Regions from separate parts of the Sporomusa intestinalis genome, predicted to be linked through region 2. Evidence: riboswitches for the same ligand, from Rfam matches in the RefSeq annotation. Region 2 holds a riboswitch; each other region holds the start of a gene.
The links. A riboswitch is a leader RNA that binds a small molecule or an ion and turns the genes downstream of it on or off. The one in region 2 is predicted to bind cobalamin.
Positions count from the first base shown of each region.

Region 1: it holds a riboswitch for cobalamin, as region 2 does, so the genes downstream of both, nikB (nickel ABC transporter permease) here and ACZ481_RS03955 (diguanylate cyclase domain-containing protein) in region 2, are expected to answer to the same signal.
Region 3: it holds a riboswitch for cobalamin, as region 2 does, so the genes downstream of both, eutS (ethanolamine utilization microcompartment protein EutS) here and ACZ481_RS03955 (diguanylate cyclase domain-containing protein) in region 2, are expected to answer to the same signal.
Region 4: it holds a riboswitch for cobalamin, as region 2 does, so the genes downstream of both, ACZ481_RS24355 (TonB-dependent receptor plug domain-containing protein) here and ACZ481_RS03955 (diguanylate cyclase domain-containing protein) in region 2, are expected to answer to the same signal.

Region 1 is NZ_AP042390.1:5,077,234-5,085,025, forward strand. Features, by position in the region: gene ACZ481_RS23620 (ABC transporter ATP-binding protein) at 1-608, opposite strand, end outside; gene ACZ481_RS23625 (ABC transporter substrate-binding protein) at 632-2,200, opposite strand; gene nikC (nickel transporter permease) at 2,225-3,046, opposite strand; gene nikB (nickel ABC transporter permease) at 3,047-3,988, opposite strand; cobalamin riboswitch at 4,268-4,462, opposite strand; gene ACZ481_RS23640 (ABC transporter ATP-binding protein) at 4,679-5,500, opposite strand; gene ACZ481_RS23645 (taurine ABC transporter substrate-binding protein) at 5,522-6,565, opposite strand; gene ACZ481_RS23650 (ABC transporter permease subunit) at 6,588-7,400, opposite strand; gene ACZ481_RS23655 (aminotransferase family protein) at 7,458-7,792, opposite strand, start outside.
Region 2 is NZ_AP042390.1:842,412-850,203, forward strand. Features, by position in the region: gene ACZ481_RS03935 (SAM-dependent methyltransferase) at 1-827, opposite strand, end outside; gene ACZ481_RS03940 (FmdE family protein) at 821-1,429, opposite strand; gene ACZ481_RS03945 (DUF3842 family protein) at 1,893-2,315, shown strand; gene ACZ481_RS03950 (class I SAM-dependent methyltransferase) at 2,417-3,274, opposite strand; cobalamin riboswitch at 3,620-3,802, shown strand; gene ACZ481_RS03955 (diguanylate cyclase domain-containing protein) at 4,109-6,067, shown strand; cobalamin riboswitch at 6,217-6,395, shown strand; gene ACZ481_RS03960 (sirohydrochlorin cobaltochelatase) at 6,743-7,675, shown strand.
Region 3 is NZ_AP042390.1:4,876,270-4,884,061, reverse strand. Features, by position in the region: gene ACZ481_RS22710 (hypothetical protein) at 833-1,087, shown strand; gene ACZ481_RS22705 (hypothetical protein) at 1,278-1,484, shown strand; gene ACZ481_RS22700 (ATP-dependent DNA helicase) at 1,694-4,075, shown strand; gene ACZ481_RS22695 (hypothetical protein) at 4,206-4,337, shown strand; cobalamin riboswitch at 4,467-4,656, shown strand; gene eutS (ethanolamine utilization microcompartment protein EutS) at 4,975-5,310, shown strand; gene ACZ481_RS22685 (EutP/PduV family microcompartment system protein) at 5,321-5,749, shown strand; gene pduA (propanediol utilization microcompartment protein PduA) at 5,746-6,021, shown strand; gene pduB (propanediol utilization microcompartment protein PduB) at 6,048-6,842, shown strand; gene ACZ481_RS22670 (propanediol/glycerol family dehydratase large subunit) at 6,861-7,792, shown strand, end outside.
Region 4 is NZ_AP042390.1:5,246,060-5,253,851, reverse strand. Features, by position in the region: gene ACZ481_RS24365 (trans-sulfuration enzyme family protein) at 63-1,352, shown strand; gene ACZ481_RS24360 (TetR/AcrR family transcriptional regulator) at 1,473-2,120, shown strand; cobalamin riboswitch at 2,189-2,365, shown strand; gene ACZ481_RS24355 (TonB-dependent receptor plug domain-containing protein) at 2,564-4,471, shown strand; gene ACZ481_RS24350 (TonB-dependent receptor plug domain-containing protein) at 4,494-6,464, shown strand; gene ACZ481_RS24345 (ABC transporter substrate-binding protein) at 6,642-7,792, shown strand, end outside.

The DNA of each region.
Region 1 (7,792 bases), 1.3 Mb from region 2:
ATGATGGCTGTTTTATCCTTTTGGCAGATCTCCATCATCTCTTTTACTACCTGCGCCTGCGTTGTCACATCCAGGGCCGAGGTCGGTTCGTCCGCCAGCAGCAGGCGCGGTGTGAAAAACATGGCCATGGCCACGCCGACACGCTGGCGCATGCCGCCGCTCAGTTCAAAGGGGTAGCTTTTCATGATATTTTCCGTATTAGGCAAATGCATTTTTTTGAGCATATCCTCTGCCGCCCGGGCTGCCTCTCTTTTTGTCAGCGGCGAATGTTCGCGGATATATTCTACGAATTGACTGCCAATACGCTGGATGGGATCCAGCATGCTCCCACTGTCCTGAAAAACCATGGCGGCCTTTGTGCCGCAGAGGCGAAGCCACTCTTCCGGCGTATTTTCCAGCAGATTTTTCCCTTCAAAGAGAATCCGCCCGCCGCTTACCCGGCCCTCATGCGGCAGGCAGCCCAGAATCGCGCGGATAACCGTTGTCTTGCCGCTGCCGCTTTCGCCGACAATCGCCAGGACTTCCCCCTCATCCAGCGATAAATTCACATCCCGGACGGTTTCACGTTCTCCATAGGCTACCGAAAGCTCCGCTACCTGTAGCAACATTGCAGTTCTCCTTTGTGTGGATTTTATTTTTTCGCTGGTCTGATTTTATTGGTCAGCCAATAATAATCAGACGGATACATCTTCGCGCCGGCAATGGCAGTCGAGCTGATAATGTTGGTTTCCGGATAGCCCAGGAACAAAGCCGCGCCGTCATTCATGATGATCTGCTGAATATCGATGATCAGCTGACGGCGTTTTTGATGATCAAACTCGGAGGAGAGTTCGGCAAACTTCGCATCCAGGGCCGGATTGCTGTAGCCTGAGCCGTTTTGCGGATTGTCGCCGTTGTTGTTTGTCCGCCAGTACCAGTTCAGGAATATTTCCGGATCGCCCGTATTGGCTGTCGTAATATTGGAGATCAGCAGGTCGTATTCCCCGTTAATCCCCATTTTATCGATCAAATTATAGTCCACAGTCTTGATTTTTACATCAAAGCCCACTTTTTTCGCATCTGCCTGCACGGCCTCGGCGTAGATCGGCAGTTCCGCCCGGCTGTTATACACAACAAAATCCACGGTCAGCTTCTTGCCATCCTTTTCCAGGATTCCGTCACCGTCGCCATCCTTCCAGCCGGCTTCTGCCAAGAGCTGTTTGGCCCGTTCTATATTATAGCCGTTCGGATCTGTAAGCTGTTCGAAACCGTAATCCATTGACGGCGGCACAGGGGCCTTGCCTTCAATAAAGGTTCCTTTTAAAATAACTTCATTGTACACCTTTCGGTCACAGGCGCTGATGAAAGCCGCGCGCACCTTGGGATCGCCCAGCAGACCTTTTTGGTTAATCCGCGCCAGCACAGTGCGCAGCGAGGCAATTCTGTCGACATGGAACTTGGCCTTGTCATTAAAGAGGCCAATGTCACCGGCCGCAATATTGACCGCCATGTCTACCTCGCCGGACTGCAAAGCCATGGCCCTTGTATTCGGATCATCGATGGAAGGAATCTCAACCGTTTCATAAGGCACTTCGCCATCCCAGTAATGGGGGTTTTTTACCATAACTGCTTTATCCTTAACGAAAGACTGGCACATATACGGCCCGGTGCCAATCGGACCTTCCTTGGCAAAATTGCGGGCCGGTTCAGCCGCTACATCCACAATCAAAAAGAGCGGGTCGGCCAAAAAGCCGGGCATATTCGGCTCCGGCTTTTCCGTCAGGATCGTAAGCGTTTGCCCGTCAGCCTTCATTTCCTTATATTTAAAAAACGTTACCGCCCGTTTATTTTTAGCAAAGGCCCTTTCCAGCGAGGCCTTGACAGCGGCCGCGTCCAACAGCTTGCCATTCGAGAATTTCACGCCCTCTCTGATTTTAAAGGTCCAGCTCATATGGTCGGCGCTAATCTGCCAGCTTTCAGCCAGCCAGGGCTGCACATTCATCTTCTCATCAAATTTTGTCAGACTTTCCCCCAAGCCATAACGCATAACGACCCAGCCAAAATAATTCTCCGTGGGTTCCAGTGAATCGGCAAAATTGGTTACCCCAATTTTCAGCGTCGTTGGATCGGCTGCCTTTTTGCTGTCGCCGCAGCCGGCCATAAGGGCCGCCGCCATACAAACCATCAGTAGCACGCCAATAATTTTCCCCAGTTTCTTCATGAAACTCTTCCTCCTAGTATTTATTTAATTTGCCCGCTGCGGGTCCATGATATCGCGCAGGCTGTCTCCCCACAGGTTAAAAATCGCTACAACGACCAGAATGGCCGCTCCCGGATACAGCATCAGCCAGGGAGCCGTCTGAATATGCTGTCTGCCCTCATTGAGCATCAGCCCCCATTCCGGTGTCGGCGGCTGCGCGCCAAAGCCCAAAAACGACAAACCGGCCAATTCCATAATCATCACACCGATATCCATGGCGGCCGTGATAACAATGGTCGGCAGGATATTCGGCAGAATATGGCGCCATAAAATATGCAACGGCCTGGTCCCTGTGGTTACGGCCGCCGCGATAAAATCGCGCTCACGCAGCTTCAGTGTAAGGCTGCGCCCCAAACGGGCGTACTTGGTCCAGTTCACCGCCGCCAGCGCCAAAATCGCATTGACAATATTGCCGCCCAGCATGCCGGCAATGGCAATCGCCAGCACGATCCCCGGAAAAGCCAGCATCATGTCGACAATGCGCATGAGCACAGTATCCACTTTACCGCCCACATAGGCGGCCATCACGCCGATAAATGTTCCCACCACCGTAATCATAGCCACTACCGTCATTGTCATCATCAACGAAGTGCGCGTCCCGTACAGAATGCGGGAAAAACAGTCCCGCCCCAGCTTGTCCGTACCGAATATATGCTCTGCCGACGGTGCCTGCAGCGACTGCCGCATGACCGCGTCATACGGATCATAAGGAGCCAGCCAGGGCGCGAAAGCGGCAAAGCCGATAACCAAAAGGACAAAAAACGTGTACAGGCCAAACAAGATCTTGTCCTTTGTCCAAAACGCCACTCAGCCCCCTCCTTTCTTCAGCCGCGGATCAAGATAAGTATAGGAAATATCGACTAAGAGATTAATTGCCATATATAACACGGCAATCCAGAGGACAACCCCTTGCACCAGCGGATAATCACGCATCGCAATGGCCTGCACCGCCATTTTGCCAAGACCGGGCCAGGAAAAGACCATCTCAATGACGGCCGCGCCGCCCAGCAGCCAGCCGATCGACAGGCCCAGGAGCGTGACCAGCGGCAGACAGGCGTTCGGCAGTACATGGCGCCAGAGAATCTTCCGCATGGGTAGGCCCCGCATCCGGGCGCCAATGATATAGTCCTGCCCCAGTTCCTCCAAAACGGCCGTACGTACCTGCCGCGTATATTTAGCCGACATCGCAATCGCCAGCGTCAGCGCCGGCAGCACCATCCGGTCAAACGACACCACGCCGCCCGCTATCGGAAACCACCCCAGCTTCAGGCCAAAAATATACAACAGAATGAGGCCCACCCAAAAGCTCGGCATAGATACACCTAAAAAGGAAACGCCGCGAATGAGATAATCGGCAGCGCGGTTTCGATACACCGCCGCCAGTATCCCGCACGGCACCGAGATCAAAAGCATCATGACAATCGACGCGGCGGCAAGCACCACAGTGCCCGGCAGGCACTGCCAGAGGCGCTCGGCTACCGGCATCTTCGCCGAATACGACATGCCCATATCCCCCTGCAGCAGACCGGTCAGCCAGCGGAGATACTGCACATGAAACGGCTGGTCCAGCCCCAGCTGGGCCCGCGTTTCGGCAATCGTTTCCGCCGCAACAATGGTATCGCCCACCTCCAGCAGCATCTCCACCGGGTCCCCCGGCGACAGATACATCAGAGAAAACGTCAGCAGACTTACACCGAACAGCGTAATAAGCATCTGCGCCAAACGATGCAAAAGCTCTTTTCTCTTCAAACCACCCTCTCCTCTCTGTAAAATTAGAAAAACTTGGCTTATGCCAAGTCTTCAAGACGCCGGCAGGAAGCCTTAGCCGTTCTTATCTATGAGCAGAAACCGCTACTTTCCGATCATGTAAAAATCCGGATAGAATCATTTTCTTAACGAGAAGAAAAGGATTCTATCCGGATTAAGCAGGACGCCCAGGCAGTCGCGCTGCGGTCGTATGCAGCAATCAGGCAACAGCACAGATTGGCACACACGCACGCATCCATTTCCTTATCACGCGTAAGTCAACAATGAATCTTATTATAAGCAGGCTTTCTGGCTCATAGATCATAACCTTGCTTCCGCCTTCCCAGAGTTTCCTCCAGTGACGATTTTTGAAGCAGGCTCCCTATTTACAGCTGCGGGACAGCACAGGACTCTCACCTGTTTTCCTCTCATCGTTCAGCAATACATACTGCTGACACTTATAACGTTCTGTATAAAATTGTCAGTAAAAATCATAATTTAGGAAGGTTACTTTTTATTATTATATAAACAAGCAGCAATGATTGTCAATCCATTATTTTGCTGTACCTACTCCTCCCGGGGCTCGTTGTCCCTGCTTGCGCCAAAGTTGAAAGCCGGCGAGCCTTCTTCGCTCACCGGCTTTTCGCGTTCTTGCGATTAATAATACGCGGCTCGGTCCCAGCCTGCACCCGGTTATATAATGTAGCTAAATTCCTGCCTGTTAATCAATTCCAGGATTTCTTCGCGGGCCTGCAAAAACTGCGTGGTATAGCGTATCCGGTTGGAATTTTCGCCGGAGATGGCATACGTGAACGCAGTTTTAAATTCTTTCACGATGCGTCCCGGTCGCTTGGACATGACCAGCACCCTGGTTCCTAGAGCCAGTGCTTCATCCACATCATGGGTGATAAATAAAATGGTGCATTTCGATTCCCACCAGATATTGCGCAGCAGGCTTTGCATCTGCTCCCGGGTCAGGGCGTCCAGGGCCCCGAAGGGTTCATCCATCAACAGTACGCGGGGTTTATTAACCAGGGACCTGGCAATCGCCACCCGCTGTTTCATGCCGCCCGATAATTCGTACGGCTTATGACTGCCGAACTCCTGCAAGCCCACTTTCCGCAGATATTCGTCAGTAAGCTTTTGGCTCTCACTGTCCGGGATATTGCGCATTCTTAGTCCGAACCGGACATTCTCGCGGGTGGTCAGCCAGGGATACAGGGGCTGCTGCTGAAAAACAACCCCCCGATGCCAGTCGGCTCCCTGTATTGCTTCGCCATCCATAACAGCCTGACCGGTCGACGGGCTGATAAAACCGGCAATAATTTTTAACAAGGTGCTTTTGCCGCAGCCCGAAGGTCCCAGCAGGCAGACAAACTCGCCTTCGTTCAGGCTAAGATTGATGTTTTCCAATGCATTTACGTCAGAGTCGGCATGATAAGTCAGCGACACATTCTTCAGGGCCACTACCGTATCAGTCTTTTCCTCAGCCCACCCCGGCTCACTTAGCACCATACCGCAGCCTCCTGCTTACATTTACTTTAATGTTGCCTCAATATATTGGGGATTAACGGCTTTCTCAAAAACCTCCAGGCCCGGGGCGGTTTCGATTGCTTTTTGCTCGACCAGGAAATCGGCGGTAGCCTTTAACACCTTAGCCAGATTACCCTTATTGGCGCTTGAGCCAAAGTATTTGTCGGCCACCTGCTCCCGGCCGGACAGCCATATCAATTCCCTGGTCTGCTTCAAAGCCTCGGCTTTATCGATATTCAGCCCTTTAGCCAGGGCTTCGGCCGCCTCATCAGGATTATTTTTGTAAAGGTCATGTGCTTTTTGCTGGATTTTTATATATTGAGCGACAACCTCCGGATATTTCTGGGCAAATGCTTTGCTGACAACCCCGAGATCGGCCGTTATAATGCCTTTCTCCGCTAGTTTTCCACTGTCGGTGATCACCTTGCCATCGGCCAGCAATTTGCCTAAAAAAGGATTCCAGACATAAGCGGCGTCAATGTCGCCCCGCTGCCAGGCCGCAAAAATATCAGGCGGCTGCATATCCAGGATCCTGACGTCAGCCTGATTGACACCCTCTACTTTCAGGGCGTTCAGCAGGCTGTAATGAGCCGTGGAACTAAACGGCACCGCCACTTTTTTCCCTTTCAGGTCCTGCACTGAATTAATATTGGCCGTATTCTTTACCGCCAGCGATTCCGCGGCTCCGATAACATCATGAATCCAGAAAACCTCATAGCCAATCCCCTGGGAGATGCCGACAGCCGCAGGCGTACTCCCCATTAACCCAATATCAATGCTGTTGGAGGCAAAGGCATTATTGACATCGCGGCCGGAATCAAATTTTTTAAAATTAACCTTTACCCCCAGCTCAGCCTCATAATACCCTTTCACTTTGGCTACAATCTCGTCATTGGGTATATCCTGAAAACCAATAGTGATTGCTTCCGGCTTTGCCGGTGTGCTGGCCTGGTTGGTCTGGCTGCCCTGGCCGCAGCCGGTCAACTGCAGGGCCACAGCCAGCATCAGTCCGCCGGCCACCAAAAATCTTTTCCATTTTGTCCTCATTAACAACCTCTCCCTTATCTGTTTATTCTTTACCTTTCCAAGGTACGATCCTGCTCTCGGCCAACCTGATCAGCCCGTCAATGATAATGCCTGTTATGCCCATAATAATGATGCCGAGAAAAATGATATCGCTTCTCAGAAATTTGCTCGCATCCAGCACCATCCAGCCGATACCGGTCACAGCCGCAACCATCTCGGCCGCAACCAATGTGGTGTAAGCAACACCAATGGCGGTCCGCAAACCAACAAAGATATCAGGCAGGCAGGCCGGAAAAATTACATGCAGGAAGACCTGCCTGCTGTTGGCCCCCAGGGTATAGGCGCCGTCAATATAGTCGTCCCGGATCTTCCGTACCCCTGCCACACAGGCGATATATACCGGGGCGAAGCCTGCCAGGTACAACAGCGCAATCTTGGATGAATTCTCTATCCCCATCCATAGCACCAGTAGGGTATAATAGGCCAGCGGCGGCAGCGGCCGGTAAAATTCAATCAGCGGGTCAACCACCGCCCGGATTTTGGAATTGTAGCCGCTGACTAAGCCCAGCGGAATAGCGGTAAGGACCACCAGCAGAAAAGAAGCGCCAAGCCGGATCATGCTGTCCCCCAGGTGTGTAAGCAGGCTATTTTCCTTATAACCGTTCCTGACAATCTCCAGAAAGCTGTTCATAACCTTGTGCGGCGAAGGTACCAGTATATCTGACACCAGCTTTAACTCCGTAACGGTAAACCACAGCAGCAGTATGCTGCCGACTGTGCTGAACGCCAGCAAGCGCTCGGTGGTAATATGCCGGCCGGCAGTGCGGCCTGCTCCCCCTATCTTACCTCTGGCCATGCCATTCCTCCTGTCCCCGGCCTTACTTTCATATATCTCACTCCCTCTGCCGCACGATTAAACCCGCAGCTTGCCCAGCGCGCCCCGCAGGGCAGCGGTAATTTTATCAATCCCCGCTTTGTCGATAATCAGCGGCGGCGCCGTATACAAGACATTATTGAGCTTAGGAACACTGCGCACCATTCTGCCGATAATAACCCCGGCCGCTTTGGCGTCAGCCACCGCCTGGGCCAGATATTTTTCCGGCAGCGGCTGCTTGGTTTTTTTGTCGGCCACTAATTCAATGCCTACCAATAGCCCTTTACCCCTGACCTCGCCGACAACCGGCAGCTCGGTCAGTTCTTGCAGGCCCGCCATTAAGTATGTACCCATGGCCGCACTATTTTCCGCCA
Region 2 (7,792 bases):
CACCACATAATCCCCACCGTAGTTTCTGCGGTATCGGCACAATAGCCGTCAACAGCGATGCTTGCTAACAGTTTACGGATGGTGCTTTCCGTGTCGGGGCCGGTTACACCCATTACGGCAAAATATTTTGTGTAATGGTCAATGAGATAGGCAAGCGGTTCCTGATTGGTTTGCCCGTAAGTAGTGAAGGTCAGGTTGGGGCGGTAACCTTCCTGATACAGAATGTTAAGCGGATAAATGATATCAAACGATGGTCCCGGTGCCGGTTCCTGTAAGAGGTTTTCCCATAATAGCCGGCGCAGAACCAGGTCATGCTTGCCGGCAAAGCCGATCAGGCAGCAGGCTCTGCGGGCCACTTTCGTCATCTTCATCAAACTGTCATAGTTATTAATGGCCGGACTTTTGGCCGCAAAGGCTATGTCATAGGCCGGCTCGGGCGCAATATCCTGCCAGTCGGCCAGCAAGGGCGTGATATTTTCCTGCACGCCGCTGCTGATTGCCTGCGTGGTCAGTGCCTCAAGCATACCACTGGCGGTGTCCAGGCCTGTCACCTTGACACCATAAGCTGCCAGGGGCAAGGCGTAGGTGCCGGGGCCGCAGCCAATGTCCACCAGGCTGTAGCCGGGCTTAATTGCGCCCTGGGTAACTAAGCCGTCAATAATTCCCTGGTGCACCTCTTTGTTTGCTTCGTTATGAGCAGCATAGCGGCTGGAGTAGTAGCTCCAGTATTCTTGCCAAAGCTTGGGGTCAGGCCGCCGCCGCCCGGCTTTTTTACTGCTGTCCTGCCAGGCCTTGTCCCAAAACTGCGCATTATACACGTTTACCATCCCCGGCTGTATTCTTCGGTACAGGCTAAACAGGCAATTTTGCCATCGCGCAAGCGGGCCCGGGCTTCCATAACTTTTTCACCACAATACGCACAGATGACAGAGTTAAAGATTTTGGCTTCCGGCGGCAGCGAAAGCTCGACATCGGTAATTTTAAACAGGTCTGCCACAGGGGTAGCCAGCAGCCGGGCGATCCGTTCCTCCTGAATTTTTTGCCAGGCAGACTCCTGCTCGGCTGTGGCCTTGCCGCTGAACACGGCGTTTTTAAGGCGGTCCTGTTCCGGGGATAATGGGCTGATCTCACCGGTCACGGCAACCCGTACGGCTTTGCCTGTCTGACGGTTGCCAATCGTATAGGCCTGCTTGCCATGATCTTTGTAAATCAGATTGCCTTTGCCGATGGTACAGCCCAGCAGGACTTGTACTGCGTCAATACCACAGCCGTCAGACTCAACAATGGCAACAAGCTCTTCGTCAGCGGCCCGGGTTCCATTAAGCCGCGCAAGGGCAGCTTTGGCGGCAAGATAACCAATGGTAAGCCCCGGGCAGCAATGGCCGTGGAATTCGATAGCCTTCTGAAAATCTGCAGGTCGGTCAGTCATTTTATCTACCTCCCAGGCAATGTCTGCAATGCAGCGTCGATTTTACTTGGAATTTACGGATTAAATTAAGGCTTCAGACCTTATTTTGAACTTGTGCAAATTACCTATATTATCAGTTATTTAAATAAAAGTGTCAAACACTAAATGCTCTTAATTTACAAATATTGCAGATATTTTGCATAATTAATTGACAGGGTTAGTGAATTTTGGTACAATTCAAGGTGTTAAAGATAGTTGAAACTATCTTTTGTCGTAGAATGCGACAGGATCTGGGATTGCTATAATCTTTATATTTACTAGGGATTTTATATAACAGCCATGAAGGCTCTGCTGGCCGCAGTTGTCTTGATGGTTGATTTATTTTTAGCAAGTATTGGCTCGCGGTCAAAACGAAAGGAATTTTCAATTTATTGCCGAATTAAACATTCAATCGTCCATTTTTGTGGAAGGTGGTAGGGTCTGTATGGTAATTGCAGTTATCGATGGTATGGGCGGGGGGCTTGGTGTGCAGCTGGTGACGCAGCTTACATCACAGCTGGGACAAAAAGCAGATATTATTGCCCTGGGGACCAATGCACTGGCGACCAATAATATGGTACGGGCCGGAGCGATGCGGGGGGCTACCGGTGAAAATGCCGTGGTTGTTTCCATACGCAAGGCGAACATTGTGGTAGGTCCGATTGGTATTATAATTCCTAATTCCTTAATGGGGGAGATCACCCCCAAGATTGCCGAAGTAATCGCCTCTTGTGACGCGCATAAGGTATTGGTGCCTGTAAATCAAAGCCATTTTGATATTGTTGGCCTTGAAAGCCGGCCGCTGGTGGTGTCTATCAAAGAAGCCATTGCTAGGGTAACCGAGCTTGTGCAAGGCAAGACCTGGTAGCCTTGTCACCGGCAGGTATTATTCCTGTAAAAAAACAACCCGGCTGAGTGCCGGGTTGTTTGCAATGGTGCCACTGCCTGCAAGTGAGTGAGGTGAGTCTGTTATTCCAGTATTGTGGCTTTGCGGTCAGCCCGCCACCACAGTACGCCGATGGTGGAGTTAATCAGTTCGGTGCAGTAATCCTCAACCGCCCGGTTCGCCAGGAATTCAGTGATCTTTACTGATGTTTCCGGCCCGTCCAGACCAAACAGCTTGAAGTAGCTGGTATAGTATTCGATCATGAAAGCCAGTGTCTCCCGGTAGCGCTGGCGGTAGCTGTAGAATTTAATATTAGGCAGATACCGGTCCTGATACAGGATATTAAACGGGTACTGGATATCAAATGCCGTCTGCTCCGGCGGAGTGCCGATCAGGTGCTCCCATAACAGTGTCCGCACTTTGATATGATATGTACCGGCAAAGCCGATCAGGCAGCAAGTGCCCCGGGACAGCTCATTCATTTTCATTAAGCTGTCATAGTCGTTAATAGCGGTGGTATTGGCGGCAAACACCACATCATAAGCGGGTTCGGCCGGCAGGTCCAGCCAGTCGGCCTGGAGGGGGGTAATCCGGTCCGAAATTCTGTCGTGATTCGCCTCAGACTGCAGGACAGACAGCATTTGCGCGGCTGTATCCAGACCGGTTACCTGTTTGGCCCTGGCGGCCAGCGGCAAGGTAAAAGTACCGGCCCCGCAGCCAATGTCAAGCACTGTGCTGGCCGGGGTTATCACGCCGTCGTCAACTAAGCCGTCAATAATTGCGTTATATATCGGCCGGCTTTGGCGGTTGCGCAGGGCATGCTGCTCGGCAAAATCATTCCAAAACTGCTGCCAGCCTTGTTTATTGCCATAACTTGGAGCCTGATGGGAACTCTCACGCGCTTCCTGCCAGGCCTCAGTCCAAAACTTGGTGTTGCACATGGTTGTCATCCTTCCTGCTATGTAAAATTTGTAAAAAGACCTGTTGGTGCAAATCTCTTGAGGATGCCCGCAAAAGCCTTGGCAGTTCCAGGCATTACCGACATGGCTGAATTTTGTGATAATGTAAAAAAAGCATGAAGTCCAAGGGTGTTTATCCTTGGGTTTCATACCGGAATAATTGAATCTTCATGATTCAAGTCATTAAGTTAAATATAAATTGTTTTGTAGTAATTGTCAATTAGCAACAGCATTGCTGTACGGCAATAAGAATAAATTAGCAGCCATTACGGCAATATACTAAGTTGTTGACACAATTTACGGGAAAGCTTATACTAAAATTAACTAATTAAATACGGCGAGTTGGGTGCCCTAACGGGGCTTAATAGGGAAGTCCGGTGAAAAACCGGCGCGGTCCCGCCACTGTAACGGGGAGCAAGCTTAAGATATACCACTGGGATATCAGTCTTGGGAAGGTTTAAGCAAGCTACGATCCGGAGCCAGGAGAACTGCCTAGCTGACAATCACCGTTTTTTTACCCACGAGGTATGGGGAGGGGATTACAGTAGACGCTGGGTTACAGGCTCGCGGCGTCGCTTGAATTCGCTCCTGGTCTACGTGTACCAGGAGCTTTAATTTGGCATACTGTTTTTACTACTCCCGGCTTAAGCAGCGGGAGTTTTTTATTTGGAAAAATAACAAGCCGCCAGCTTATTCAAAGCTGTGCTGCCTGTTTTATCAATGTACTGAAGTGGAAACATCAGGTAGGCCTTATAAATACAGCTAACCATAAAGGCGGTGTGCACGAAGATGGACTTTACCACCCAGGACAAAGGCATGTTGCAGTGCGTTTATGAAGAGTGGGGACAACGGGAGGATTTTAATTTTTATTTGTCGATCCTGTCCCATCAGTTTAATTTTGTATTTAATCATTCCGCAAGGGTGGCCTGTTATGCTGTGATGCTGGCCCGGGCAGTTGGCTGTCAGGATACTGAGATTGTAAACATCGGCGCAGCGGCTCTGCTGCATGATATTGGTAAAATAAACGTGCCGATCAAGGTCTTATACAAACAGGGTACTTATGATCCCTATGACCGCAGCGAAATGGAGCGCCATCCGGTCTATGGCAGCCAGATGCTGCTGCGGTCCCAAGAACTGCGGGCGCTTACTGCCGGGGTACTGCATCATCACGAGCGTTATGATGGCAGTGGCTATCCCCATAAGCTCAAGGCCCTGGAAATTCCCCTGGCGGCCAGAATCATTCATGTTGCTGAAGCTGTTGACGTTATGACAACAATCCAGAATTATCAGCAGCTAAGAAGCTGGGACGAAGCTATGGACGAACTGGAGCGGGGGGCTGGCAGTCAGTTTGACGGGGTCCTGGTAAATGCTTTTTCGACATTAGAACCGGAGAGCTTTGCTGCCAGCCGGACGAGTACCGGCGAGGCAGCGGGCCAGGAACAGCAGCCGCCGCTTTTATCTGCCGGCAGTGTAGGCCTTTACCTGGAGAATATAGCAAATTTAGGCGTTATTTGTTTGAATAAAAACAATACAGTGGTATTCTGCAATGCTTATGCGGAGCAGCTGCGGCAGCTGCCTGCAGGTACTTTAACAGGCAAAAACTTTTTAGACAGTTATCCCCCACACCGGCGCGCCATGCTGGCAGACAAGCTGGAACAGTTGCGGTCTGGAAAAATGAACGAATGGTATCGCCTGATGGGCCGGAACGGGCGGTTTATAGAAAACCGGTATTCCCGAGTGACTGATGGCAGCGGCAGGTTTATCGGCACTGTTCTGGTCACAATTGATGTGACTAAGCGGGAGAAAGTGGTTCGCAGCCTGCAGGCAGCCCGGGAAAGGCAGGCCGCTTTGTATCAGGCAGCCCAGATTATCACCTCAGCGTTAAGTATGGCCGAGGTTATAGAAGGTATCCTGCAGATTATAAAACAGACGATGGCTGTTAACAAGGCGGAAATTCAGTTATTAAACGAAAATAACGACAATATCCCCGCCGTGCATACGCAAGCCTACCGCCGCAGTGAACCGGCTGCCTGCCGGCAGGATTACCGTGAAGCGGCCAGCCAGGTTTATAATACTTTGCGGACCGTCATGGCTGCTGATGAAAAGAATGGGCTGGAAAAATATTATGTTCCACTTATTTACAGATGTGATCTATTGGGGATCTTATATATTGAAAGAAACACTGCAGGCGAGGATTCGCAGGAACGGCTGGAGCTGCTGGAGACCTTGGCCGGCCAGACTGCGATTGCGATCAGAAATGCCCGGCTGCTCGAGGAAGTACAATATCTGGCTGAGTATGATAATTTGACCGGCTTATTGAACCGCCATTCCTTTGACCGTTTTTATGCAGAGCAGTGCCGGCAGGCCGCAGGACAGCCGGTTACGCTGTTGATGATTGATATCAACGGCCTGAAGCTTATCAATGACAATTACGGGCATGTGGCCGGTGATATGCTGATTAAGGCTGCGGCTCAGGTTGTGAAAAACAGTATCAGCAGCGACGACCGGGCATTCCGTTATGGCGGTGATGAGATTGTTGTCCTGCTGCCAGGGGTTTCTATCCAGGAAGCACAGATTATTATTAAGCGGATCCTCCGCAATAGCAAGTGGTGGAAACCGGGCATTACAGCTAACCCTTATGCCGACCTGACCCTCAGTATCAGTATTGGTGCCGCCGGGAGCAGTGAAGTCAGTATGGACTGCCTGGTTCAGGAAGCCGATAAACGCATGTATGAAAGCAAGCGCCTTTATTATAAGTCGCTTGATATTAAGTGAGGGCTGCGTTGGGCGTGGCGGGCAGACCGATACATTGCAGGACGCAGTGGGGAAGCAATAAATTAAGAATAGAGTGATAATTCAGGGCAATCCTTTTTTAAGGATTGACAATCATTTCTTGAGATGTTATGCTAATTTCCAGAGGACAACTTCATAGGTTTGAAATAGGTGCCTAAAGGCTTAATAGGGAAGTCCGGTTCGATGCCGGCGCGGTCCCGCCACTGTAACGGGGAACAAGCTTAAGATATACCACTGAGCATTTTGTTTGGGAAGGTTTAAGTGAGTGATGATCCGGAGTCAGGAGAACTGCCTATTTGACAATCGCCGTTTGTTACCCACGAGGCATGGGGAGGGGATTACAGTAGACGCTTGTAACAATAGCGTAGCTGGCTTAGTTCGCTCCTGGTTAACACCCAGGAGTTTTTTTATAAAGCTACTGTTTATTACTCCCAACTTTAACGGTTGGGAGTTTTAATTTAATGACATTCTTCTCAACGCTCCTTTTTGAATTGCGCATTGGCGCGGGTCTCTTGCAGACCTTCCTTTTTACAGTTCTACTTTCATAATAAATAATTTTATTTCGGCGAGGAGGCTGCCTATGGGGCAATAAACAGAATTGGGGAGGATTTTCTCCAGCCATTGGCTTTGTAAAAATTTAAAGGAGTTGTTCTATTTATGAAAAAGATTTTTTCTTTGTTTACCACGATTTGCATGCTGGCTGTATTTGGCTGTGTCAGCCTGATCCCGTCGCTGGCTGCGGCTGCACCGGCCCCTGCAGGCAAGAAGGCCATTCTGGTGGTAAGTTTTGGTACAACCTACCACGACACGTTGAAAACAACTATTGAAGCGGTTGAAAACAAAATACGGGCTGAATTCCCTGATTATGAAGTGCGCCGGGCATTTAGCTCCCGGATTATTATCAAAAGATTAGCCGAACGGGACGGTATCCAGATTGATACTGAGAAACAGGCGCTTGACCGCCTCAAAGCCGAAGGTTTTACTGAGGTTATTGTCCAACCTATGCAAGTTACCGCTGGTGAGGAATATGAGCTGATTAATGGCGTGGTGGCTCATGCCAAGGCGGCTAAGGCCTTTGAGAAGATTGCAATCGGCAGACCGCTGCTTTACTATATGGGACAGGAAGACACCACTGATGATTATCTGGCCGTAGCCAAAGCATTGGAAACCCAATACCCGAAACTGAAAAAGAATGAAGCTGTTCTGCTGCTGGGTCACGGCGGACTCCATCCGGCAACGGCAACCTATCCTGCTCTGCAGCAAAAACTGCAGGATGCAGGCTACAAAAATGTATATGTTTATACGGTAGAGGCGTATCCGACTCTGGAAGGAACAATCGATAAGCTGAAAGCCAATAAAATTAAAAAAGTGACCCTGATGCCGCTGATGCTGGTAGCTGGCGACCATGCCAACAACGACATGGCCGGTGACGAAAGTGATTCGCACAAAAGTCAGCTTCTTGCCGCTGGCATTAAAGTTGACACCTATCTCCACGGTTTGGGCGAAAACGCAGAAATCCAGGCTATCTATGTTCAGCATGTAAAAGACGCGATTGATGAACTTAATAATCCTGAAGCTGAAGCACATTAAAAACAGGTAAAAATGACACATCTCCGATACTATCGGAGATGTGTTTTGTTTGAAGAACCTGAAAAAAGTATAAAATAATACTCCTGTGAGATTTTGTATTAGCAATGCAATCAAAAA
Region 3 (7,792 bases), 1.5 Mb from region 2:
GGTGTTACGGCACCTTGCGCGGGCCTGAAAGTGTTCCCGCACTTTCAGGTCACGGCGACTTTTTAATTTCCACCTATTTCTAATTATAGCCTGTTTGCGGTAAATTGCAAGTACGGATCGGCTGGCCGGCTGGGGTTTTTCTGAAGTAACATGTGGGATTAGGTTATTGTTAGGCCGATAATTAACCAGACAATCACCCGCGGAGAAATCCACACAGTACTCATCTCCTTATCCGGCTGGGACGGGTAAGCACTCATCCCATTTACATTACAACGCGGTTTTTTCCAGTACCAGCTGAAAATATCTTTTATATCTCACATAAATAGGGTATAATAGACATAGATTAATACAGCAAAACGCCCCTGCTGCTAACAGGAGCGCTTTGCCTTTGAAATAGGGAGGCTACCTGAGCCAAATTGTGATTGCTAATGGTTTAAGTAACATTATCGTTATGGCGATAATTAACCAGGCAATCACTCGTGGAGAAATCCACACGGTATTCACCTCCTTATTCAGTTTTGGGACGAGTGGACTCTCGTCCCATTTACATTATAGCGTGGTTTTAGTAAGATTGGTATAAGAGAAGAGCAGTAGGAATAGAGCAGTTTTAGATAGGCGTATTAATGAACCGTAACATGAGATGTATTGAAACTGGTGCATGCAGCATCGTATGGACTGGGACAAGGAGCCTTTGACCGTAACATGGATGTAGAAGCCGGGAATCGCTAAGTATTCATGTATATCTGCCCTGGTTCCGGCGTAAGTCTATATAGGGGTTACCGTATGACTCTGCGGCAGATAAGAGGCTAATCTGCGCAAGGGGGGAGGCTGCATGGCATTATTATTTCAACTTGGAGCTAATCAGCTTGGGGCACTTAGCGCAATTCTGGCCATCCTCTGGGCAGAGGAACTTGATCTGGATGAACTCAATTCCCTGGGAAACTTTTTTGAGGCCCTGGGCAGTGTCATGCTTGCTATCGCCGCCCAGAGACAGTTATTGAAGGCGCAGCAGGAGGAAAAGCAAAATTCACCTGAAAGTGAACAGATACAGGAGCTAATCAGGCGTATTCAAAAATTGGAGTCGTAAGCCATTACTCTGTGCCATACAGCTGGCGCAGTTTTTTTGTACCGGCCGGATAAAAAAACACGGCTGGCGATAACGGCGCCCATTTGCCCTCTAGGCAAGCGGGCCAATGTTGGGTATAATGCAAAGAGCAAGTATGCGTGGTTGTACTGCGCCTATTTTGCTCAATGTTGAATTCGGGGAGGATATTGTAGTGACTCAAGACATTCTAAATCAAAATGACGCCAATACGCAGAAACTTAACTGGGAAGCCTTTATCAAACAGGATGTGCTTAATTTTCTGATGGCCCATAACCTGCAAGCCATCACTGTGGATGACGGCGCCGGCAAAAAAGGCGTAATCAAGCGGTCAGCCAAAGGTGAGCTGGCAGTACAGATAACTTCCAACGAAAAGCTGTAAGATTGAGCGCCCTTAACTAAAGCTGCTGCTGCCGCTGAGTTAAGGGTGTTTTCCTGGGCCTCATTGACAATTTGCCGGACTGGTTATACAGTGATGATAGGAAAAGGCCGCTTAGCTTTTACCGGCGGAAAAACGCGCAGCCAGGAGTTTGCCTGCCGGTAAAGCTGCATTGGCAGCGCTAAATTACAATCGCAAGAGGGCAAGCGTTTATGTCTGAGAATAAAGTAATTAAGACCTCGGTCCGCAATTTAGTTGAGTTTGTACTTAGAGCAGGTGACCTGGTTGCAGCCTTCACCGGGAGCTCGCGCCTGGTTGACGGGGCTAAAATCCACCGTAAGCTCCAGCAGTCCCAGACTGCCGAGTATCAGCCGGAGGTCAGCCTGACAATAACAGTGGAGCGGTCTGCGCTTGTCCTGCAGATTAGCGGCCGGGCTGACGGTGTGATTACAACAACAACGGCAGGAGGCACGGCAGAGATTACCATTGATGAAATTAAGTCTGTCACCCAGGAGCTTGAAACGCTGGCGGCCGAAGCCAACCCCCTGCACTGGGCCCAGGCCAAATGTTACGCCTACATGTACGCCGCCCAGCATGGCCTGGAGCAGATTGGCGTCCAGCTTACCTACTGCCAGGCCGCTACCCTGGAAACCAGGCTGTTCAAGCAAATCTACCCGGTGCGGGAACTGGCCGTTTTTTTTGAGGCCCTCATCAGCGACTATGTTATGTGGGCCAAGCGGCTTGGCGACTGGGCGGTCAGCCGGGATGCCTCCGCCGGCCAGGTGCAGTTCCCGTTTTCTGCCTTTCGCCCCGGCCAGCGGCAGCTAGCGGTTGCCGTATATAAGACAATCCGCGGGGGGGTTAAGTTATTTGCCCAGGCGCCTACCGGCACAGGCAAGACCATGGCCGTTATATTTCCGGCTGTTAAGGCCCTGGGGCTGGGACATGTGGAAAAAATATTTTTCCTTACTGCGAAAACGGTAACCCGGCAGTTGGCGGAGGCTGCTTTTGACCGTCTGCGGCAGGCCGGATTGCAGTGTAAAACCCTGACCCTGACTGCCAAGGATAAAATATGTCTCAGTCCCGGTTCGGCCTGTACGCCGGAGGAATGTCCCTACGCCGCGGGGTATTATGACCGGATTAAGCCGGCCTTGCTCGCCTGCTGGCAAGAGGCGGCTTTTACCCGCGAGGTCATTGAACAGCAGGCGCGGGAATACCAAGTCTGTCCCTTTGAATTATCGCTGGAGCTGGCATTTTGGGCAGATGCGGTTATTTGTGATTATAATTATGTGTTCGATCCCCGGGTTTATCTGAAGCGGTTCTTTCAGGAACCCGGCGGGCAATACTGCTTCCTGGTTGATGAGGCCCATAATCTTGTTGACCGGGCCAGGGAGATGTTTTCCGCGGCGATAACAAAGCAAAGCTTTATGCAGATTAAGAAAGCGGTCAACAAGGAGCTGCCCGCCCTGGCTAAGACTGCCGGCAAGATCAACAGGCTGCTGCTGCAGTTAGGCAAACTATGCGGGGAAAAGACCGCAGCCGGGGGCGCAGACTATTATGTGCGGGAACAGCTATTCAGCGAGGTCCTGCCCTTGCTGCGAACCTTTATGGATGCAGCCGAAAAGTGGCTGGCGAAAAATGAGCAGGCCGATTTCCGGGAAGAGCTGCTGGAGCTCTATTTCCAGGCGAATGCTTTCTTGCGCACGGCTGAGACCTATGATGAACGGTATGTAACCTATGTCGAGAAACTAGATAAAGAGGTACAGCTTACACTGTTTTGCGTTAATCCGGCAGAACTGCTGCGCCAGGCAGGGCTGCGGGGGCGGGCGACAGTCTTCTTTTCCGCTACCCTCGCCCCGATGGAATATTTTTTTGAGATCTTAGGGGGCGGGGAGGGCGATGGCAAAATCATCGTGCCCTCGCCTTTTGCCGCCGCCAATCTACGAATCCTGGTCGCCGACCATATCAGCACAACCTATAAGACCAGGGCCGGGACCTATGACGTGATTGTCGACAGCATTACCGCCGCGATTAAGGCGAAAACCGGAAACTATCTGGTATTCCTGCCATCTTACCGGTACCTGGAGGAAGTAAGCCGGCGGTTTGCCCTCCACAACCCGCAGATCAGGGTCAGCAAACAGACCGGTGAGATGACGGAAGCCGAGCGGGCCGGCTTTCTGGAGCAGTTTTCTGCCGGCAATACGGAAACCCTGGTGGGGTTTGCCGTGCTGGGCGGCGTATTCGGCGAGGGCATTGATCTGACCGGGGAACGGCTTGTTGGCGCCGTAATTGTTGGTGTGGGGCTGCCGATGGTATGCCCGGAACGGGAGATTATCAGACAATGGTTTGAACAGAATAACGGCCAGGGCTTTGCCTACGCGTATATCTACCCGGGGATGAACAAGGTCCTGCAGGCCGCGGGGCGGGTGATCCGCACCGAGCAGGACCGGGGCGTAATTTTGCTGATTGATAGCCGTTTTGCCCAAGCCCGGTACAGGCGGCTTTTCCCCCTGGAATGGCGGGGGGCCGTACGTGCGCCGGGGGTTGACCGGATTGCCGGCGGGGTCCGGCAATTTTGGCAGCAGGAGCTTTGAAGGCTATAATATTACCTATGTTAAAATGACAGCCAAGCCGGGCCGCGGGTGGCCGCAAGCCTTGCCCCAGCGGCCGGCGGTGTTGTAAAATAGAGATATACCGGACACTGGCAAAAAGGAGGAGTTCACAGTGGATTTACTCGCTTTACTGCAAGAAAAAAAGAAAAAAGCCAATGAGAATAATAAGCCGTTTCCCAAAGCCGGCAAGGTGAAAAATTCCAATCATAAAATGCCTATGCGCAAGAGTGGCCGGGGCAAATAACGGCTGAGCGTGATAAACGCCTGCAGCACAGCAAGATGTGCCGCAGGCGTTTATTGTTTGGGCTACACGCTAATATTTTTATGTATAAAATTTTAATTGCGGTATATGATAACAGCAGGTCATAAACAGCATATATGCCACCACATAGGTGCCTCTCAAACGAGAGGAGAATAGGGAAGTTCCGAGGGATGGAGACATCCCGCAAGACGCGGTCGCGCCACTGTAGACGGAGGTTAGCCCGCATACCCGCCGGCAGGAGGGGATGCAGGGGGCCTGAAAGCCGTCAAGCCAGGAGACCTGCCTATGCTGGCTGTTATTTACCCCCGCGTCAGGGGTATTACCAGAAGGATGAGGATAACAATGAGCCCCTGCCCTTTTGGCAGGGGCCTGCCGTGATTCAGGCCCGGCAACCGTTGCTGCGGGGTGTAGGCAGGCGGTCAGTTAGTGTAAATAAAACCTTTCTTTTCGACAATTTCTGCATAAGAAAAAGGCAATAGGAAAAGACTTTGTTTGAAAGTCTTTTTCCTATTGCCTTTATTTGTTTTGGGGACAACCGTGATTTGCCAATTGGCTTACATTTGGTAGACAGGGACCCGTTGCGGGCAGCAGAGTTTTAGGGGTAGCGAGGTATAGTGTAGTGGAAAAAACAAGAGTAGTGCAGGAATATGTACCAGGCAAGCAGGTGACACTGGCTCACCTAATCGCCAATCCGAAACAGGAATTATGCGACAAGCTGGGGCTTGGGACAAGCGGCGCGATTGGAATTTTAACGATTACACCCTCCGAAGCGGCCATTATTGCCGCCGATGCAGCAACCAAAACCGCCCATGTCCAGATTGGTTTTATGGACCGGTTTACCGGTTCTGTCGTTATTACCGGCAATGTGTCGGCGGTAGAAGCCGCGCTGCGGCAGGTAACCGGTTTACTGGCCGAAGGCTTGGGGTTTACCGCCGCCGGCCTGACCCGGTCTTAGCAGGATGATTATGCTGATTGGTCCTGTTGGCGCCGGCAAGACTTCTTTGATCAATGCCCTGCAGCATAACGGCGGTACGGCCCGGAAAACACAAAGCATTCTTTTTCGTGACGGCATGATTGACACACCGGGCGAGTATGCGCAAATGCCCCGCTTCTATTCCTCGCTGGCGGTTACCGCCGCCGAAGCCAGTCTGATCGCTGTGGTGCAGGCTGCCGCCGATTTCCGGGCCGGGCTGCCGCCCGGGTTTGCCGGCATGTTTCCCAGGCCGGCCGTGGGCATTATCACCAAAATTGATCTGGCCGGCGCCGACCGGGAAAAAGCCCGGGCACGATTGCAGCAAGCCGGTGTCAGGGGACCTTTTTTCTATGTGTCCGCACTTACCGGCGAAGGCCTGACGGCATTAATTGATTTTTTTACTGAAAGGGGGTGTAAATAGTGGGCGAATCCTTAGGAATGATCGAGACCAAAGGCCTGGTGGGAGCCATTGAGGCTGCCGACGCCATGGTCAAGGCTGCCAATGTCGTGTTGGTAGGGTATGAAAAAATCGGTTCCGGCCTGGTTACCGTCATGGTACGGGGCGATGTCGGGGCTGTCAAAGCGGCGGTAGACGCCGGCGCTGCCGCCGCCGGCTGCGTGGGTGAGGTAATCTCAGTTCATGTTATCCCCCGGCCCCATACCGATGTGGAAAGAATTATTCCCAAAATTTAATAACAGCTATTTTGGAGGTGTAATAGATGGAAGATCATTTGGTTGAGCAGGTCATGAATGAGATCAAGAAGCGTATGAGCACCGAGCCGAAAACGGCGGCACCGGCAGCTGACACACCCCGGGTGTGTGTCAGCCCGGGGATTACGGAATTCGTGGGCACGGCCATCGGCGATACGGTCGGCTTGGTCATTGCCAACGTAGATTCGGGGTTGCACGAAAAGATGAAGCTGGACCCTAAGTTCCGGTCCATTGGCATCCTTGGCGCCCGGACCGGGGCCGGTCCGCATATTATGGCGGCTGATGAAGCCGTCAAAGCCACGAATACCGAGATTATCAGTATTGAATTGCCCCGGGACACGAAAGGCGGCGCCGGCCATGGCTCGCTGATTCTGTTCGGCGCCGAGGAGGTGTCTGACGCCCGGCGGGCCATTGAGGTGGCTTTGGGAGAACTGGAGCGCACCTTTGGCGATGTGTATGCCAATGACGCCGGCCATCTTGAGCTGCAGTACACCGCCCGGGCCAGCCTGGCCATACATAAGGCTTTTGGCGCACCGCTGGGCCGGGCCTTTGGGCTGATTGTGGGCGCCCCGGCGGCAATCGGCGTGCTGATGGCTGATGTTGCGGTAAAAACGGCCAGTGTCGAGGTGGTTGGTTATTCCAGCCCCGGCAACGGCACCAGCTTTTCCAATGAAGTGATTCTGATGGTAACCGGCGACTCGGGCGCCGTCCGGCAGTCGGTTATTGCCGCCAGAGAAGTGGGGAAAAAGGTGCTTGAGGCTATGGCCGGACCGGCGCCCTCATCCGCGACACCGTACATATAGACTAGGGGGAAAACAAAAGTGAAGAGATCAAAACGTTTTGAGATGCTGGCGGCCCGCCCGGTAAATAATGACGGTTTTGTCGTTGAGTGGCCGGAAGTGGGGTTGGTAGCCATGAGCAGCCCCAACGATCCCAAGCCCAGTATCAAGATTGAAAACGGCAAAGTGGTGGAGATGGACGGGGTGCCCCGCAACCGCTTTGACTTTATCGATCAGTTTATTGCCGATTATGCCATTGACACGGCAATAGCCGAAAAGGCAATGGCGCTGGACGATGCGAAAATCGCCCAGATGCTTGTTGATATTAATGTATCCCGGGAAGATGTTGTCAAAATTGCCCGGGGCCTGACTGCCGCTAAAATTCTGGCGGTGCTCAACACCATGAATGTGGTGGAAATGATGATGGCTATGCAAAAAATGCGGGCCCGCAAAACCCCCTCCAACCAATGCCATGTAACCAATACCCAGGACAACCCGGTATTAATCGCCGCCGATGCGGCCGAAGCCGCACTGCGCGGTTTTGACGAAATGGAAACAACCGTAGCGGTTGTCCGGTATGCCCCCTTTAATGCGCTGGCCCTGCAGGTCGGCGCTCAGACCGGCCGGGGCGGCGTGCTGATCCAGTGCGCCCTGGAGGAGGCGACCGAATTGCTGCTGGGCATGCGGGGCATTACCGCCTATGCGGAGACAATCTCCGTATACGGGACGGAAAATGTATTTGTCGATGGCGACGATACCCCCTGGTCCAAGGCCTTTCTGGCTTCGGCGTATGCCTCCCGCGGGCTGAAGATGCGGTTTACCTCCGGCACCGGGTCGGAAGTGCAGATGGGCTATGCCGAAGGCAAATCGATGCTGTACCTGGAGATCCGCTGCATTATGCTGACCCGCGGCGCCGGTGTTCAGGGCCTGCAGAACGGTTCGGTAAGCTGTATCGGCGTACCGGCGGCTGTCCC
Region 4 (7,792 bases), 1.1 Mb from region 2:
AGGACTATGTTTGTTCATTAAAGAACTAAGAATCTATACGATAAAATTTGGAGGAGAATTCTGTGGCGGGTAAAATACCGGAAATTTTAATCAAATGCGAGGCCAGACGCGCGTTTCTCGCGCTCTGTTCGCCGGCAACACGACGTTTACATGAGCCTGTTTCCGATCCCTACGCGGTTTGCGGGCATCCCAATCCGGCCGGCCTTGGCGATGCCGGCCGCTTTTCGCAAACCGGTTCCTGGGGGCAAAGTTCAGTTTTGTTTCCCAAGCTTGGGACCTATCGGGCAGCAGACAAATGCGGCCGAGCACCTTATGGCGGTGCGGAATATGGCGTGCCACTGACACCGGAAGCCGACGCTGTGTGCAGAAAAATGGCGGCCCTGCATAAAGGCCACGGCGCCGTCATCTGTCCGTCGGGCTTATCTGCGATTGCAACCACTATAGATGCCTTTTCCCCGCAAGCGGTTCTTATTCCTGATAATGTATATGGACCAATGCTCCGGTTTTTGAACCGGCGTCGCATAAAACAAATCCGTTATCCCGCAGGGGTTGGGGCAGAGGAATTTCACTCGCTCCTGGTAAAAGCGCGCAGCGAGTATTCATTACGCGACGAATTGATTGTCTATATCGAGGCCCCGGGCAGCGGTACTTTTGAAATCCCCGACCTTGATGGCATAATAGCGATAGCCCAACATGCCAAATTACGTACTATTATGGACAACACCTGGGCAAGCCACGTCCGTTTTCGACCGCTTGAACACGGCATAGATATCGTTGTGCAAGCGACGACAAAATACGAAGGCGGGTATGGCGATACGCCGTCGGGCATGGTGATCGCCAAGCATCCGCAAGATCTGCAGCGCATCGCCGACGAATTGCGCGCAACCGGTAATGGCGCGGTCGCACCAACGACTTGCTCGCGGCTGTATCACAGAATTGATTCGACCGAAGAACGTCTCAATCAACACGCCGACACCGCAGCGCGGCTGATCGAATGGTTTTTGCAACAGCCTTTTGTCACCGGCGTCCTTTCGCCGACTTTGGCGACCTCACCTTATCACGAACGGTTTACACGTTATTTCAGTAAAGGCAATGGCCTGTTCAGCGTCGCTTTCCGTCCGGACCTGCCGGCAAAGCACATCGAGGCTTTTGTCGATGCCCTGAACCTGTTCTGGGTTGCTGAGAGCTGGGGCGGGCATTTGTCGCTGGTATTGCCGGTGCATGCCAACCGCGAAGTCACGCCCCTGCCGGAGGGGTATATTTTACGCTTCCACGCCGGACTCGAAGATTACCGGGATCTTGTGCGTGATCTCCAGCAAGCGGCCGAGGCTGCCTTGGGAGAGGAAGGGTAATAGAGTATATGCCTGCATACAGCCTAATAACGCGATGGCGGCCGAGGCTGGTTTGTCATGCGGCCGGCTTAAGCAGGCAGGATACATACTATAATTTATACAAATGACGAGGTCAAGGATATGGCTAATACTAAACGGGCCTTAAAGCGGGAACAAATTCTTGCAGCCGCTAGGGATTTGATAAAAAGTAATCATTACGATGAAGTGCGCGTCGAAGATATAGCGAAAGCTGCAAAAATGGCAAAATCAATGATTTTTTATTATTTTACATCGAAAGCTTCTGTATATTTGAAGATTTTACATGACTTGCATGTGGAATTAGTAGCGGATTTTATCAGTGAACTTGAGCAGGTAGCGCCTATGAGCGGGGAAGAGTTTAAAGGTTTTGCCATAAAAATGACCGATAAATTTATTAAGGAACACTACTTGCTGATAAAATTGCTGGAATATGAAGACATAATTAACAGCGAGTGCGAAAAACACGAGGTTATCGAAGAAAAGCAGCGTTTGACTATGTTATATGACGGACTGCATAGTAAAGTATTAGGCAAAGTTAATGATTTTAACCGAAATGAAATTTTTTATATTTTTGAAGTACAAATGCATTTTATCCGTGGTTATTACCGGCAAATGATTAGCAGCGGCAAATTCTACAGCGAGCAAAGCGCTGAGTTATTATTTGAACGGAAAAGCTTATATGAGTTTCGGGTAGTCCGTATGCTGCGTTTCTTTATTGATGGCATTTTATACAACAAAAGTAAAAAATAACCTTGACAATAGTAAATAGAGAGTTATAGAATAATAATTAGACCCGGGGTCGAAATATTAGTCTAATTTAATACTTGTGGGGAATAGGTGCCGTACAGGCTTAATAGAGAAATCGGTGTAAATCCGATACAGTCCCGCTGCTGTAATAGGGAGTCTTTTTTCAATATGTCACTGGATCTTATCTGGGAAGGCGAAAAAAGGCGATGAACTTAAGTCAGAAGAACTGCCTGCTCCTGATTACTTTTGCCTGCGATCGACAAGGCGAGTAATGCATAAATAAGAATATTGCTTAGCGTTGAGCTATTAGCGCTAACTTATTGAATAAGCATACTTCCGCTGTCTTCAAAAGCGGAAGTATGCTTATTTTCTGTTAATAATTGTGGCCAGATTATTGATTGCAAAAAAGTCATAAGTGAATTGGGCAATTTTAAGGGGTGTGTTTAGTGCGTTATAAATATAGCCTTAGGAAAATGATTTTACTTTCACTACTCACTTGCAATGCAGTAAGCAGCACAAATGCCGAAGCCGCCCAGGAGGCTGCCGAAACCTTTCATTTAGCTGGCATAGTGGTTACCGCAACGGCAACGCCGGTAAGTGCTGCCGATAACTATTCGGATATTACGGTAATAACAAAACAGGATATCGAAAAAAATCATTACCGGACAATTTATGATGTCCTGGAAAATGTCCCAGGTGTGAATACCCGCATGTATGGTACGGGTGTTGGCTATGAACTGTCGGGTTATTCGGCACCGACGATTCGTGGCGCTGCCGCCATTGTGTTAATTGACGGGGTAAATCAGGGGATGAATCCGGCCTTTCGCGGCGGTGCTTCGGAATTTGACATGAAAGATATCGAAAGGATTGAAGTGTATAAGGGTTCTGCTTCCACGATTTACGGTGCTAACGCCGTTGGCGGCGTTATTAACATTATTACCACCCGCCAGCAGACAAAGCCGGAGACGACAGCTAGTTATACAGCCGGCAGTTATGGCTACCACGCGTTTCGCGTCAGCAATCAGGGCGCGGAAGGGAACAGTTTCTGGTATATCAGTGCCGCGAAAAAAAATCAGGGTAATTATAAAGACGGTCACGGTAAAAGTCATGCCACAGATTTAGACGTACAGGACATTAATTTCAAATACGGCTATAGTGTAAACGAATTTACCGATGTGATTTTTAAGTATTATGCAAACAGCCATGATATCAATTATACGGAAGGTTATGGCGATTACGATGCACCGCTGTACGGGTTCCATGATCTTAGCGCCCTAACGATGATTGTTGATTATAAAAACAAAGAATTGACGGAAGGCAACCAGTTTTCCATCATCCGTGGCCGCATGGACAGTGAGCGCCATTGTGACGGCCTGTTGCCGGGCGGCAAATCCCAGACCGATGATACGGATGTAACAAAAGTGGCGGTCAGCAACCGTTATTTTCGGCAGCTTGATGCAAGGCACCGCATCAGCACAGGCTATGACTACAGCACCTATAAAGCAGTTGGCTCCAGCCGCCTGAGTGAAAGCGCTGTTTATTTGCAGGACGAATTCCAGATCAATAAAAAATTAAAATTTACGGCCGGTGTACGCCGGACAATGCCGAAAGAGTATGAGTATAATACGTCCAAAAGCTTTAATCTAGGCTATAAGGTCAACAGCCGCTTGAATTTATTTGCCAACTCGGCGGACTTCTATGTCCCGCCCTCGGAAGGACAAGTTTTTGGAAATTACTTGTATATTCCTAATTATGATTTAAAGCCGGCTTCCGGCAAAACGAATGAAATTGGTTTTAACTTTACTGTTGATAAGAACACGCAAATTACTGTTGATGTGTTCCGGCGTAATGAAACCAATGGCTTTACCTATAAAAATGTTGCCGATGGCATGAGACAATATATTAATACTGCGAACGAAAATATTTATAATGGCTTTGAATTCAATATGGCGAAGAAATTTGACAAAAATCTGTCTGTTGATTTGGGTTATTTCAGAATGTGGTCCGGACATAATCCCATTGTTGTTTCGACTCCGGCTGATATTGTCACACTAGGGGTTGCCTACAGACAAGCCAGATACGACGTTGGCCTGAAAGGGATCGGACGTTATGATATTTGCCGGCCGTCATCTATTCCCGCCGGTGTAAAATTTTTACCGGAAGAGACTTTCTGGGTTTGGAATCTAAGTGCCAATTATCAGGCCAGCCAAGATACGAAGGTATTCGCAAAGGTCAACAACTTGTTTAATGAATACTACATGCCTGTCAGCTGGTATAATTCTACAACCGGGGTGATGGCTGATGTCAGTGCCAAAGGGCGTAATTTCCTATTAGGTGTTGAATATTCATTTTAGAGGTGGCAGGAGGCGCAGAAGGATGTATTTACAGTTAAGGAAAAAACGGCTTGTTGTATTGACCGGCTTAGTGGCACTGGCCTTGTCGGCCGGTGGCTATGCAGCGCCGGCAGCGGAGTTTACCCTGGAGCAAGTGGTTGTTACCGCAACGGGAACGCCGGTGGAGCTGGCAAAAAGCAATGCCGGCATGGTAGTTATTACCGGCGAGGAAATTGAAAGAAATCATTATAAAAGCTTGTACGAAATTATGGAACACGTACCGGGCTTTAATACACCGCTGTATGGCGATGGCATCGGCTATGAGATATCGGGCGAGACGGCGCCGGCATTGCGGGGCTCCAATAAGGTGGTTGTGCTTGTAGACGGAGTTCGTCAAAATATCGGGACCTCTTATAAGGCCAATGCAGTCAATTATAATATGACTGATATCGAACGGATAGAGGTGTTGCGTGGCTCGGCTTCCGTACTGTACGGCGCTGATGCGGTCGGCGGGGTCATTAATATCATTACCAAACGGCCGGGAAAAATCACAGCGCCGGCGGCAGAGTCCACGCTGAAATACACTACCGGCGATAACGGCTATCAGGTTTATAATCTGGGGACACAAGGAACAGACGGCCAGAGAAGCTACTGGTCTGTCCACTGGCAAAAGAAAAACAGCGGTGATTTTACTGACGGGAATGGCAACGCCAATCCCCGGGACCTGGATGCCAACGATATCGAGTTGAAATACGGTTATAAAGCGAACGACAATACCGATATCCTGATAAAGTACCAGCGTCACCGGCAGGATATGGAGTATGCCAGGATTTACGGCGATGCTGTTTTTCCCTGGAACGGCCATCTTAATTTAACTGCCTTGACTTATATTATTGATTATCGTAATGACGACCAGACGGAAAGCAACCAGTTTGCCGCCTATCACGGCAGGGTGGACAGTTGGCGCACAGGCAGCTATATTTCCGGCTGGAACAATGCCAATGATCCCGGACAGGGCTATAAGTATGCAACCACTAATGAAATTGTTAATTATAGCGCCTGGAATATAAGTGACCGTTACTATAAGCAGCTTAATGACAGCAACCGCCTGGCGGCGGGCCTGGAGTACACGCGGTACGACGCCGGTACTGCGGTGCTGGCGGAAAAGGCCATCTATTTGCAGGATGAGCTGCAGCTGGCTGACAAATTAAAATTTACGGCCGGCGTGCGGCACACGCAACCAAGTGATTTTGATGCCAAAACGATTGCCAGCTATAATCTGGGCTATGCGGCCGATGACAGCGTAAATCTATATCTCGCCTCCAACGGCTTTTATCAGACACCGACGGTGACGGAGATCTTCGGCAATGTGCAAAATGGCGGCGGGTATTATGGCAATCCCAATTTAAAGCCGACAAGCGGCCGCACCGATGAAATCGGCATGAATTGGCAAATCAATAAAAAATCAAATCTGCAGGCTGATATATACAAAAGAAGCCAGACAGATGCCATCGCCGCCTACTCACAGGGGTCAACGTCAAATCCTTCCTACTATTGGAACATTCCCGGGACTATTAGCACGACAGGCTTTGAAATCAGCTACAATACGCAATTGGCTCGCAATCTCTATGGCAGCGTCGGCTTTGCCAAAATGAATCCGGAGGAGGAAAGCACCATTGTCCGCTATGCCAAACGGCAGGCAAATATCAGCATGACGTACAAACGGGATAAATACGATATCGGCATTCAGGGTGTGGGCCGGTTTGAGGTTGTGCCGACAAGCACGTTTCAAACAAACAATGTAAAATTTATTCCCGAAGAAAGCTATTGGCTCTGGAATGCAAGCACAAATTATCGTGTGAACAAGGATACAACCGTATTTTTAAAAGTCAATAATCTGTTTGATCTCTATTATATGCCGATCACCTTATACAGTGCCGTATTGGCTGATAACAGGGTGTATATGCCGTCACCGGGACGCAGCTATATGCTCGGTATGGAATGCAAATTCTGATAACGTAACTGTAATTTCTTTATGCAGGCAGTAGGAGAGAAACGGGATGAAAACGGAATTTTTGCGTTGGGATAGCCTGATTTTGGTTGGCGATTGCGCCGGTGCTCAGTTGCCAACCGCTCTCTCCCCTTTGGTGCTTGTGCTTCCCCCAACCAGCGCGGTAAAAGGATCATGCTGATGAAAAAAATATTTGCCGGATTGTTGCTGCTGATTCTATTTGTTGTCTTGCCTGGTCAGTTACATCAGAAACATAAACAGGAAACCAGGGACGTTCTGCGGATTGGGACAACGATGCCCCAGGATGTATTTAGTATAAATTCACAGGAGGGTGCCTTTGGGCGCATGGGATATAATGCCTTTGTACAAGCCCTGTTCGTGAATTTGGATGAAAACTTTGCGTTGCAGCCGGATTTTATGCGCAAATGGGAAGTCAAAGACAATAAAGAAATTATTTTTACTTACCCAACGAATGCAAAGTGGCATGACGGTTTGCCGGTTACCGGTGAGGATTTATTGTTTACCTTTGCGTTTTTAAAGAAAAAAAATACGCTCAGCAGCAGATATATTGAATCTGTCGAACTGTTGACTGGCAACAGGGTCCGTATTGTGCTAAACCGGCCAATTGCCTATGGCTTTTTACGGGAATATGCTGCATTTTTCCAAGTGTACCCGAAGCATATCTGGGAAAGAGTAGAAAACCCGGCACAATACCAAGGCCAGGATGCTGTTATTGGCTGCGGCCCCTATCGCTTTGTGCGCTATGACGAAACGGCACGGGTGTCTTATTATGAGGCCTTTCCCGCTTATTTTCGGGGAAAGGCCCCGATCCCTAAGGTTGAGGTTCATTCGTTTGCTACCCAGGAATCGTTGGTAGCGGCGCTGAAAAGCGGCCAGGTGGATGCTATTTATGACTATAGTTCGCCCATACGGCCAACCATCATCAGCTGGCTGCAGGGAACAGAAAATATCGATCTGGGCGAAAGCGTCAATACAGGCAATTATCTGCTGACATATGGCTTTAACAGCAAAAATACCAGTAATTTAGTATTGCGGCAGGCTATTACCAGTGCCCTGGATTATGCCCTGATGGCCCAAACCATAGCCGGGAAGTACGGGGAGATCGCCGGGCGGGGCATTATTTCCCCGGGGAATATCGGCTTTGAGCCGCAGCTCCCCAGGCTGAGCCAGGATGTTACTTTGGCGAATCGGCAATTGGATCAGGCCGGCTATGCTGATATCGACCGGGATGGTTATCGGGAAAGCCCTACGGGAGAAAAGATTGATCTCTTAATTACGCCAAATTGTAATGCAAAAAAAGAAATTAATTT